4 regions of the Oikeobacillus pervagus genome follow, and region 2 is predicted to be linked to each of the others. Evidence: predicted binding sites of a transcription regulator. Region 2 holds the regulator's gene; each other region holds the start of a gene.

Region 1 (3,202 bases), on a different contig from region 2:
CATGGAACGGCCTAAACCACAAGTTCAATACAATGATTCTTTAAAGAAAGTTCTTCAATTTCCAGTTGAAAAGGCATTTACAGGGCATGGGACAGAAGTGAGCAAAATGCACGACTTGATTGATCGTCGACTTGGGCGCCAGCATGAACGAGCTATGAGTGTGAAAGAGATGTTAAAAGATGAACCACGAACGGCTTTTGAGGTGTGTAAACAACTATTTCCGGCTATTTATAAAAAACAACCTGATTTAACGATTTCAGAGTCAGTCGGCCAGCTCGATTACCTTCTTGAACTCGGTGAAATCACAGTTCATCAAAATGATAATGATATATTATATTTTTCTGCTAAGAGGTCATGAAAGTGAATAAGCGTTTAAAAGGGAAAAATATTGTCATTACAGGTGCTTCTGGTGGAATTGGTGAGCAAATGGCTTTAAAAGCTGCACAAAATGGAGCCAATATTGCTCTACTTGCTCGCAGAGAACCAAATTTATTGGCTATTCAACACCGAATTGAACAACAGTTCTCCGTTCGCGTACTTGTGTTTTCTGTTGATATTTCAAAACGAGCGGAAGTAGAGAAGGCTTTCACCGCTATATTTTCCAAGTTGGGATCGGTTGACGTATTAGTTAATAACGCTGGATTCGGCGTGTTTGATGAAGCACATCAAGCAAGTTGGAAAGATATTGAAGGGATGTTTCAAGTGAATGTATTAGGGCTTATTTCCTGTACTCAATTTGTTATCCCTCATATGAAAGAGAGAGGAAGCGGCCATATTATCAATATTGCTTCCCAGGCAGGAAAACTTGCTACTCCGAAATCGAGTGTATATGCTGCTACTAAACACGCAGTATTAGGTTTTACAAATAGTGTTCGAATGGAGCTTTCGCGTGATGGAATTTACGTAACGGCTGTCAATCCAGGTCCCATTGCGACAAACTTTTTTGAGATTGCGGACCAATCTGGTTCTTATGTAAAATCCATACAGAAATTGATGTTAGATCCTGAAAAAGTAGCGTCCACCATTACGAAAGCGATGTTTACGAATAAAAGGGAAATTAATTTGCCTAAGTGGATGAATGTCGGTAGTGTGTTATATGCTTTATTTCCACGGATGGTCGAACGAGTTGGCAAAAAGGCATTTTTTAAAAAATAACAGAAAGAGCGCGGGAGATCTGCGCTTTTTTTATGTCGTAATATATTCATACACGACATCTTCTATAATTTCAAAAATCTCCCCTTCATGATTCATATATCGTTTCATAATTTCGTTATATAAACTTGTATAATCTTCCTTTTCCTCTATTAAATCCACCCGATGATATTGGAGTAAACTTTGTTGGATCATTTTTTGTATGAGTTTCCTTTCCATCACATTTTCACCTCAAGACTATTATAATGATTTATCGTTATATTCATAGCCTTTTACTTTGAAATGGAAGATAATGAATTCCCAACCATTTAAAACAAGTTGAAATCGAACGAATATTCGCCTACAATAGTGAATATAATAGGAACAAATGTTCTTAATTGAGGAGTGAAAGCAATGGCTGCTGATTACAGTCAGCTTCCGAATGATAAGATTTTATGTGTGGATATAAAAAGTTTTTATGCAAGTTGTTCCGCAGTTATGCTCGGATTAGACCCGCTTACCTGTTATTTAGCGGTTGTAGGAGAGAAAGAAAGACCAGGAAGTGTGGTATTAGCTGCTTCTCCAAAAATGAAAAAAGAATTTGGAATTAAAACGGGATCACGCTTGTTTGAAATTCCGAAAGATCCACGAATTCAAATTGCGGAGCCAAACATGTCTACGTATTTACGAGTATCAACTGAAATAACAAAACTCTTTAACCGCTATGTGCCGATGGAGGCGATTCATGTATACAGTGTGGATGAAAGTTTTATAAAAGTGGATGGGGCGTTTCTTTTATGGGGAGATGTAAGAGAGATTGCTGAAAAAATAAAGGACGACATGGAAAGGGAGTTTCAATTACCTTGTGCAATTGGGATTGGTCCTAATATGTTAATGGCGAAACTTTGCCTGGATTTAGAGGCGAAGAAAAAAGGAATTTCAGAATGGACCTACCAAGATATTCCGACGAAATTATGGCCCATTTCCCCTTTGAAAAAAATGTGGGGAATAGGAAGTCGACTAGAAAAAAAGTTGAATCGAATGGGGATTTTTTCAGTCGGCCAGCTGGCGCGTTTCGATTTGGAAAAATTAGAGACGAAATTTGGGGTTATGGGAAACCAATTATATTATCATGCTTGGGGAGTAGATTTATCTACACTTGGGGCACCGATTTTAAAAGGGCAAATCAGTTTTGGCAAAAGCCAGATCCTACTTCGCGATTATAAAGAAGAAGAGGAAATTAAGCATGTTTTATTAGAAATGTGTGAAGAGGTGGCAAGAAGAGCACGCACCCAGAAAAAAGCGGGGAGGACCATTAGTTTAGGGGTCGGTTATAGTCATGAAGATTCTGGGGGAGGATTTAATCGGTCTAAAACAGTGGTGGAACCGACAAATGTGACGATGGATATTTATCGTATTTGCTTGCAGCTATTTCACGAAAATTATATTGGAAAAACGGTTCGCCAACTTTCCATTACCTTATCGAACGTAGTGGATGACCAGAATGTCCAGTTAAGCTTATTCGAACCAAATGGTTGGAAAAAGCGAAAAATCGGCTATGTTGTCGACCATATTCGTCAAAAATATGGGTATAATGCTTTATTACGGGCGATTTCTTATACAGATGCGGGTACAGCACTTCAACGCTCCCATTTAATTGGAGGCCATAAAGGATAATTTTTAAAAATATCCTTTTTATCAAATGTATATAAAGTAGGTGTTTAATGTGATTCGTGACCGCGGGAATATAAAATGGGTTTCGATGATGTTACCAGAACATGTAAAATTACTAAGAGAATATAATGAGAGTTTAAATAAAATTAAAAAACCGGTTCTAGATGAGCAAAAATATGAGGAATTTAATATAGTAGTTTGTGAAGCGATGGAGGAAAACACCACTCTACAATTTACCTATTATCAAAAGGGTGAAAGTAAAAAACTAATCGGCCATATTCATGATGTTAATCTTTTAAAAAACGAATTGCGAATTATCGATTCTTTTGGTCAAAAACATTCTTTGAAATTGGAGGATATCATTGGAATTGGAAAAGATTATAAAGAGGAATCTAAT
Region 2 (3,202 bases):
TTCGTATTTATACAATATATAATGAACAATATAAGAACTTACTGTTTGGTTTCTATAATTTATATGGCTTCCTTCATTTTTGCTATTATTCAGAGTCATTAAAAAATCGTATCGTTTCAAAAAGTGAAACAGACAAGATATGGATTGAATCATCTATTAATGGAGCTTTTTATTGTTTTGAATCTGTTTAAGTTTTTCAGGAGTGACGTCATTTCCATTTGGATCCATAACACGAACATTTTCTATTGTTTTGCGTGCAGATTTCCTAAATGCTTCTAAGTATTCTTTTCGAAGTTTGGACTGTTCTTTCGCTTCTGCTTCTGTTAAGCCAGAAGCTTTTGCTTTTTTGGCTAATTCATTAATTCTTGCAATTTTATTAGGTGAAAGCATGCTTGTTCTCCTTTTCTATTCTATTTATAATATTGGTCATCATACTAGAAAAGCAATAAAATGACAAGATTCATGAATTCAATGTCTTTTCATTGGCATCTATATACTCTTGATATCTGCGATGAACAGTTGCCTTTGAGACATTATACCCAAAACCTCTTAATGTGGCCGCAATTTCTGCAAAGGTTAAATGATTGTCCCTTAACCGAATGATTTCTTCGACAGGTACTTCTTTTCGTTCTCTCCCTGAGTTATGTCCGGCATGTTTTAAGTTTTTCTCAGGACGAAAGCCTTTTTTTACTGCTCGTTTCATTCCCCGTTTTATTTTCAGGTTATGAATTTTCCTTTGATATTCTTCTACTATACTTACGATTTTTAAGACCATTGAATCCGATTCTGAAAGCTGGATCTCCCCATTATGATCGATACTATAAACAGTAACCCCTTCCTTCATAATACAATGTAAAAGGGCGATTTTAGCATTTCCTCTCCCAATTCTTGTTTCATCTTGAATAAAAACCGCTTGAATCTCATCATTTTTCAAAAGATCCAGCATATGTAAAACCCCAGGTCGATCCAGGTCATATCCACTAGCTTGGTCTTTTATGACTTCTTCAATCTGATAATTCTTGCTCTTCGCTAATTGTTGCAATTCTTCTTCTTGGCGTTCTAAAGAAGTCTCTTGAGATTGTTTTGTCGTACTAACACGACAGTAAATAATCGCCTTCATTTCTTTTTACTCCTCTTTCAATGCAATATGATCCTGCATATTTTCTTTCGTCACTTTAATAGGGACGATCAACGTATCCCCTGGTTTAATCGTTTCTGAGTATAAATGGTTCTTTGCTTCTACCCATTCGACAAATTCCTCCGTCTTCATTAAATGCAAATGATGATAATCATCAGCAAGACTCCAGAGTGAATCTCCGTTTTTCACTAGGATGGTTTGATACTCTACTTCTGAATCTAATTGCAATATAACGAACCCCCCAGCCAAAAACATGACACCAACAAATAGAAGTGAAAAAATATGTTTCTTACAAATAGATTTTATCATAAATATCCCTCCGTACGAATATTTGTTCGACTTATTTCTACAAACATCATAATAAGAACGTTTGTTTGTGTCAAGATAAAAATTCGAACTTATGTTTGTATCCGATATGAACTCGTGCTATAATTTACATAACAGACAAATATTAGAGGTGCTGAATATGACAAAATTATCTAAAAGGCAACAAGATATTCTTGATTTTATTAAAGACGAAGTAAGAACAAAGGGATATCCCCCGTCTGTTCGGGAAATTGGCGAAGCGGTTGGATTAGCCTCCAGTTCAACTGTTCATGGACATTTAGCACGTTTGGAAAAAAAGGGACTTATCCGTCGTGACCCCACTAAACCTAGAGCAATTGAAGTTTTAAATTATGAAGAAGATACCATTCCACGGCAAAACATTATGAATGTACCTCTTGTAGGAAAAGTAACAGCTGGACTTCCGATCACTGCCATTGAAAACGTAGAAGAATATTTTCCTCTACCTGAACAATTCGCATCAGCTGATAGTCAAGTATTTATGCTTGAAATTATGGGTGATAGTATGATAGAAGCCGGAATTCTAAATGGTGACTATGTGATTGTTAGACAGCAACACACAGCCTCAAACGGTGATATCGTTGTTGCCATGACAGAAGAGAATGAAGCAACAGTCAAACGTTTTTTCAAGGAAAAAGATTTTATTCGACTTCAACCAGAGAACTTTACAATGGAGCCAATTATTTTACAAAATGTCATCATTTTAGGAAAAGTGATCGGTGTATTTCGACATATCCAATAATATTTACCCCTCAGCTTTCTTGAGGGGGAGATTCTTTACTTTTGCACTTCCTTCGCTTCTTGCCAATAATAATCGGAAATGACTCCACTTAAAGCATCAATGGTTCGATTCAACTCTTCCATATTATTTTCATAACCGCCAACCTCGATGATGACGGAATGAGCTAATAGATCTTGATTGTACACTCCATTCCCTTCTTTACTGCTCTTACCAAATACACCACGGGATATTCCAGGATACTTCTTCTCAAGTTCATGATTCAAAGTCTTAGCAAACTTGAGATTTTCTTCATAATTCGGATGGGACACACCTACAACAAAGAACAGCCGGGCGTATGAAAGCTGATTGATCGTAGTCGTGGTTACCTTTTTTGGCCTTGCATCACGATGAATATCAAACATCATTTGAATACGATCATTTTCCTTTAAAAATGCTTGAACGAACTCCCTCGATACATTGTATGATGATGGATATTTCAGCCCTCTTTTCATTAAGACCCCATAAATATCTGTCGTATCCACAATCGTCTGTATCCCTTTTTCTCTTAAATTATCTGACAATCTTTTTCCTAGTAATGTCACATTTTTGTCGGGGTCATGAGCAAGATTAGGATTTTTTACACCATCTAAAACAGGGAGAAACGATTCCCGATTATGAGAATGATAAATGTAAATCTTTCCTTCTCCCTCTATATTTTGAATATTTTCTTTCTGTTCATGATTACCATCGTGATCTGATTGTGTATTCCTCATTTCATGGTGTGGCGGGGTTTCAATCGGCAAATTAGTAAAATCAGTCCCTCTTCCGGCGACGAATATCGTTGAATTATAATTTTCTAACCCACTAATTTCACTAATCAACAATGACCTTTGATCCTTCAAATTAATACTCGTAATAAACTTTATCACTGCCTCCACGACTGATGTTTTTTGGTAGTTTGGAATTAACCGTGATAAGTGATGATTTTCAAGTGACAT
Region 3 (3,202 bases), on a different contig from region 2:
TCCAACCATGTTGGAACGATTAAATATGGTGGAAACCTATCCATTAAAAAAAGTCGATCCAAGTAAAAAGGAACAACCGTCTTCTTAAAGGTCGGCTGTCCCTTTTTATGATTTTTTTAATAAGGGATTTTCACTTGGAAAGATGTGACTCAAAAAGGTTCCCGTATCCACCAGATACGGGATGAAATGATTTTGGGGGTAATAAATTTAGTAAGGTTTTTAATTTAGAGGAAACTTTTTTAATCATTTGAATATAGATAAGATAGTGCTTCTTACATTCCAAAACGTTCCTGGAGTTGGATCAATTTAGTGGTTAGTTCTTGAAAGGAGTCGCGATCACCCTCATCTAGGGCTTGATCAATTGCCATCATTAATTGTCTTTTCTCTTGGTTTAACAAAATTTCATTCAAAAGCATATCAATATAAACATCAGTGATTGTTAAATCTTGTTTACGGGGAATCGTTCTAGACTTCATCATCTCAGCATAAGACTTTTTCTTTTCCATTTACGATCACCTCGAATGCCTTTTTTATATTATATGGGACTTTTCCGGAAAATTCAACTGAAAATTTATAATTTTTAGAAAAGTAACAAATAGTACATAAAATTGCCCAAATTTCCAATATATTTACAGACAAATAGATAAAAAGATGCTATGATAGTGTCGAAATACCTGGAAAGGAGAACACAATGGAGGAAAAAAGACGCATTGTTGAAGAATATGAAATCAATCCATATACAATGATCATCATGCCCTTTCAATATGGTTCAAGGGTTTATTCGAAAATTTATGAGCTCCATGATGAGTACATCTCTCCGTTTAAACCATTGGAATTAGTGAAGAAAAGCTGTGAATACTTTGGCTCCTCATACCAAGGCAGGAGAGATGGAACGAAAAGATTAATAGGAGTAACGCATAAAGCGCCCATCATCATTGATCCACACACCTCCATTTATCTATTTCCCACTTTATCACCAACAAAGATTGACTGTATGTGGATTTCACATGAACATATCGTGGCACATACTTGCATCAATTCCTATGATACAGAAGTGTTATTCCATAATAATCAAACAGTTACGATTCCTATTTCTTCAAGTTCATTTGAAAGTCAATTAGGCAGAACAGCAAGACTTCGCGTAAAGTTTGAACAACAAATTAAAAATATGGAAAAGCCATTTCGTGAAAGAATCCTCATCAAAAATGCAAAGAAAGCATCTGAATCGAGTCAGCCATATGCCATTGATTAACAGGGGGTTCATTGTTGTTTAGGAAGCCTTTAGAACTGTGGATCACCTTTACATTTGTTCTGAAAAAAGCGTGAATCTTTTCACGCTTTTTATTGTGATGAAACAGGATTGAACCTTGCCCATCATTTTTTTTGCCTAGTTTTCTCCCCATTTGTTGGGAGTTGAAAACGTTCATATAAATAAAATCTTAATAGTTCTTCTACTTTATTGCGAAGCCTTGGATTGAAATAATTATGTTGTTCTACATATCCTTTATAATGAAATAAATACATGGTAAAGGAATCATCCGAATCCAACTTCTCGACTTTCATGCGGCGTTTCCTCATTAGGGTTTTGACATGAGCTAGGTCATGCTGAACGGCTTTCATCGTTTCAGAAAGCCAAGTTAAATAAGGTTTTGGTAATTTAAATGGACTATTTTTGATTAGTGTGTAGTCACGATTTAAGATGATTAGTAGCATCGGCAAATAAATCGCTTTTTCCAGAAGATCTCGATCATTCGTTGGGATTCTAGTCATGAATACTGTTCCTTTCATAAGGAATTTATCCCGCCTTAACGGACAGTAAAACCTCCACCTCAAAATGATTTAGAAACAAAGAAGATAGGTGGGGGCTCACTGCTCCTAAAGGTCCGATAAGTTCAACTAACATTCAGTGGGGGATGAAGAAAACCCCTACTAAATGAAGTTTTACTTTGCACAGAACATATGTTCACATTTTAATCATATTCCTATCTATATGCAAGTGTTTCCATTTTTTTCGTCTAGTAACAGATGGCAAGGATCTTAAAGGTGAAATCTTCGTCTTTTCGAATCATTCTTATCATAAAGGTGAAAAGGAAATGAACATTATATGATAAACTTTTATGTAAAAGATTAGAAATGATTATGTTAAAATAAAGAGCAGATAATAGTATGGAATAGCTAATAATGAGAGGAAACAAACATTTATGGATTTTAATACGCTGAAAGAGTGGTTCACTCTCGAAAATATAATGGTTTTAATTCAACAGTATAGGGCATTTGGGCCGCTGCCAGGAATATTATTGCCGATGCTTGAAGCGTTCTTGCCGTTTTTACCATTATTTTTATTTGTCATGGCGAATGCGAATGCGTTTGGTCTTGGGTTTGGTTTTTTATTTTCTTGGATTGGAGCGGTAAGTGGAGCTTTGATCGTCTTTTTAATTGTTCGTCGATATGGAAAAGGAAGGGCCCTACGTTTTTTACATAATCATCCACAAGTAAAGAAATTGATGAATTGGGTGGATCGTCATGGTTTTGGTCCCCTCTTTATTCTTTTATGTTTTCCATTTACTCCCTCGGCTGTGGTAAACATTGTGGCTGGTCTATCCAATATTAAAATGGTCCAATATATGTTGGCTGTTATCACGGGGAAAATGGTAATGATTTTTACGTTGAGCTTTGTCGGATATGACATTGAATCACTGTTTAAAAAACCATTACACACCATTATTGTCCTTGTTGTCATTTTTGTTTTTTGGGTTGTTGGGAAGAGAGTGGAAGTAAGAATTTTTGAAAAAAGCAAGAAGCGTCAAGGAGCATAGAGAGAACCCAGCGATTTTGGGTTCTTTCTCTATTTCCAGTTTGTTAGGATTAGGATCTATTTTCAATCTTTATTATAATGAACTTAGACGAAAGTTCATGCGTGAAAATATTGGAGGTGATTTTGTGACTGTACGTTTTATTTTAGGGCGTTCTGGTAAAGGTAAAACGCAAAAAATGATGGATGAAATCAAACAAAAATTAATTGAGCAGCCGAATGGAAAGCCAATCATTTATCTGGTTCCTGATCAAATGACCTTTCAATCTGAATATGATCTAGTTAATACCCCAAATCTAGGAGGAATGATTCGTGCACAAGTATATAGTTTAACCCGTTTAGCATGGAAAGTTCTTCAAGAAACAGGTGGAATGAGTCGATATCATATTT
Region 4 (3,202 bases), on a different contig from region 2:
ATGGACAGAAGCAACAGGACATAAACTGCTTGAAATGAAAGAAGAAGATGGCGTATTTTCATTTTGGATTGAAAAAGCATAGTGGATATCCCTTAAGTGTATAGTTACTGAGCTCACCACGGAATATAGGATCATTTCCCTTAGGAATCACTTCCTTTATTCCGTGGTGTTGTCATAGTAGCATTCTTCATTAGGGATATCCATTCTACTTTCTAAGGGAATGAGGTGAAAGAATGGAGTTTTCATTCGGATTTATCTTATTAATCTTTGCCATTGGGTTTATCGGTTCTTATATTTCCGGAATGGTTGGAATTGGCGGATCGATTATTAAATACCCTATGCTACTATATATTCCTTCCATGCTTGGATTTGTGGCTTTCTCTGCACATGAGGTTTCAGGAATCAGTGCAGTACAAGTCTTTTTCGCTACGATTGGTGGTGTTTGGGCCTATCGGAAAAGTGGCTACTTAAATAAAACACTCATCATCTATATGGGGGTGGCGATTTTACTCGGTAGTTTCATTGGGGGATTTGGCTCGAAAATCATGTCCGAAGGTGGAATTAATATCATTTATGGGGTTTTAGCTGCGATTGCGGCTATTATGATGTTTATTCCTAAAAAAGGGCTGGATGACATCCCAATTGAAGAGGTTCAATTTAATAAATGGCTTGCCGCTTTATCAGCCTTTGTTGTCGGGATTGGGGCTGGAATTGTAGGAGCTGCAGGGGCCTTTTTGTTAGTACCGATTATGCTCGTTGTATTGGAAATCCCGACAAGAATGACAATCGCAAGCTCTCTTGCGATTACGTTGATTTCTTCCATCGGTTCTACGATTGGGAAAGTGATGACAGGACAGGTATTATTAGTCCCTGCGATTATTATGGTCATTGCAAGCTTAATTGCCTCCCCGTTAGGAGCGAAGGCTGGGCAAAAAATCAATACAAAATTTCTACAGTTGTTCCTGGCGATCCTTATTTTAGCAACAGCCGTAAAAATTTGGTTTGATTTATTATTTTAATCGTTGATTGTATATTAAAAAGGGATAAAAACAGGTGATAAAATGAAAGAAAAGAAGAAGTGCTCTCATCATCTTTGAGGAATTCCTCCTAACCACCCGGTACAAGAGGAAAAGGGGGAAGAGAAGGATGAAGAAGAATATCTACAAACACCACCCCCAATATGACCGGGTAAGTTAGTAGCGCTCCTGGTAGGAGTGATCATGTTATTACAACAATGGTTTCGTTAACGAAAAAGTCAATTCGTCCATTTACAAGGCGAATTGGCTTTTTATCGTTTCGGAAAACGCTGAAATTTAAACTGTGGATCCTACTTAGAAAATGTTGTTTTTGCTCAAGCTTCACTGCCTATCCACTAGCGTATTTCTACATTTCCCCTAATTTGAGTGAACACCAGCTTGTGAACGACCTCGCCCTTCTTTCCGTTATTTCAGTCAAAAATGACGAATACCTTACACCGATATTTATGGCGCTTGCGTATTTGGTCACATCCAGATTATTTTTTTCGAATGTTTGTTCGCTTAATAATGGTTTGAAAGCTATTGTTTGTGGTAAAATGAGGATATAATAAAGAGAAATTGACTTTGAATGAGTTTGTGCAAACGATCATTTCTAAAAATGCACAGTAGAGATATATACGGGAAAATCATTCATCTATAGGAGGTTCGGATGATGAATCAATTTGAGCTTGTTTCAAAATATAGTCCACAAGGGGATCAGCCTTCTGCTATTCAAAAGATTGTTCAAGGGATTGAAGAAGGAAAGAGAATCCAGACACTCTTAGGGGCTACAGGTACAGGGAAAACTTTTACGATATCGAATGTGATTAAAGAGGTGAATAAACCCACATTGATCATCGCCCATAATAAAACATTAGCTGGCCAATTATACAGTGAATTCAAAGAGTTTTTCCCTAACAATGCAGTGGAATATTTCGTAAGCTACTATGATTATTATCAACCGGAAGCTTATGTCCCGCAAACAGATACATATATTGAGAAAGATGCCAGTATTAATGATGAAATTGATAAGCTTCGACACTCCGCTACCTCTTCCCTTTTTGAACGGAATGATGTCATTATTATTGCTAGTGTTTCTTGCATATATGGTTTGGGGTCTCCAGAAGAATATCGGGAACTCGTCGTATCATTAAGAGTTGGAATGGAACTGGAGCGAAATGATTTGCTTCGTAAATTAGTGGATGTTCAATATGAGAGAAATGATATTGATTTTCGACGTGGAACCTTTCGAGTACGGGGAGATGTTGTTGAAATTTTTCCAGCTTCTCGAGATGAGCATTGTATTCGAATTGAATTTTTCGGTGATGAGATTGACAGAATTCGTGAGGTAGATGCTTTAACAGGTGAAATTATCGGAGAACGTGAGCATGTAGCCATTTTCCCAGCCTCCCACTTCGTTACGAGAGAAGAGAAGATGAAAAAGGCGATTAAAAATATCGAAAAGGAATTAGCGGAGCAGTTAAAAGTATTAAGAGAAGAAAATAAACTTCTTGAAGCACAAAGACTTGAACAAAGGACGAATTATGATTTAGAGATGATGAGGGAGATGGGATTTTGTTCGGGAATTGAAAACTACTCCCGTCATTTAACCTTACGTCCGCCAGGCTCTACACCGTATACATTATTAGACTATTTTCCAGATGATTTTTTAATGGTTGTGGATGAATCACATGTAACGATCCCGCAAGTACGTGGAATGTATAATGGGGACCAAGCACGAAAAAAAGTACTAGTCGATCATGGTTTTCGGCTTCCTTCCGCAATGGATAATCGGCCATTAAAGTTTGAAGAATTTGAGAAACATATTCATCAAATAGTTTGCGTATCCGCGACACCTGGTCCTTATGAACTTGAGCATTCTCCTGAAATGGTGGAGCAAATTATTCGACCTACGGGCTTATTAGATCCGCAAATTGACGTCCGACCAATTGAAGGTCAAATTGATGATCTACTTGGAGAAATTCAGGAGCGAATCGAGAAAAACGAGCGGGTTCTCATCACGACTTTAACGAAGAAAATGTCAGAGGATCTAACGGATTATTTAAAAGAAATCGGCATCAAGGTTCAATATTTACATTCTGAAGTCAAAACGCTTGAACGGATTGAGATTATTCGTGATCTTAGATTGGGGAAATATGACGTTTTAGTAGGAATTAACTTATTAA

The links. The regulator LexA, encoded in region 2, represses DNA repair genes until DNA is damaged. The targets are predictions, from matches to a motif close to CGAACATATGTTCG.
Region 1: a site for LexA is predicted at 1,478-1,491, ahead of J2S13_RS00835 (Y-family DNA polymerase). Genes of this name have one in related genera too.
Region 3: a site for LexA is predicted at 1,953-1,966, ahead of J2S13_RS05795 (YhjD family protein). Genes of this name have one in related genera too.
Region 4: a site for LexA is predicted at 1,524-1,537, ahead of uvrB (excinuclease ABC subunit UvrB). Genes of this name have one in related genera too.

What each region holds. Positions count from the first base shown of each region.
Region 1 is NZ_JAUSUC010000001.1:151,863-155,064, reverse strand. Features, by position in the region: gene J2S13_RS00850 (MBL fold metallo-hydrolase) at 1-358, shown strand, start outside; gene J2S13_RS00845 (SDR family NAD(P)-dependent oxidoreductase) at 355-1,155, shown strand; gene J2S13_RS00840 (YqzH family protein) at 1,186-1,371, opposite strand; gene J2S13_RS00835 (Y-family DNA polymerase) at 1,546-2,808, shown strand; gene J2S13_RS00830 (YolD-like family protein) at 2,858-3,202, shown strand, end outside.
Region 2 is NZ_JAUSUC010000009.1:39,555-42,756, forward strand. Features, by position in the region: gene J2S13_RS05205 (DUF896 domain-containing protein) at 157-390, opposite strand; gene J2S13_RS05210 (YneB family resolvase-like protein) at 461-1,120, opposite strand; gene yneA (cell division suppressor protein YneA) at 1,127-1,447, opposite strand; gene lexA (transcriptional repressor LexA) at 1,605-2,225, shown strand; gene spoIIP (stage II sporulation protein P) at 2,261-3,202, opposite strand, start outside.
Region 3 is NZ_JAUSUC010000010.1:74,374-77,575, forward strand. Features, by position in the region: gene J2S13_RS05780 (M48 family metallopeptidase) at 1-88, shown strand, start outside; gene J2S13_RS05785 (IDEAL domain-containing protein) at 273-506, opposite strand; gene J2S13_RS05790 (competence protein ComK) at 692-1,252, shown strand; gene J2S13_RS05795 (YhjD family protein) at 1,375-1,770, opposite strand; gene J2S13_RS05800 (TVP38/TMEM64 family protein) at 2,202-2,816, shown strand; gene addB (helicase-exonuclease AddAB subunit AddB) at 2,941-3,202, shown strand, end outside.
Region 4 is NZ_JAUSUC010000031.1:5,804-9,005, forward strand. Features, by position in the region: gene J2S13_RS11620 (sulfurtransferase TusA family protein) at 1-82, shown strand, start outside; gene J2S13_RS11625 (sulfite exporter TauE/SafE family protein) at 234-1,019, shown strand; gene uvrB (excinuclease ABC subunit UvrB) at 1,687-3,202, shown strand, end outside.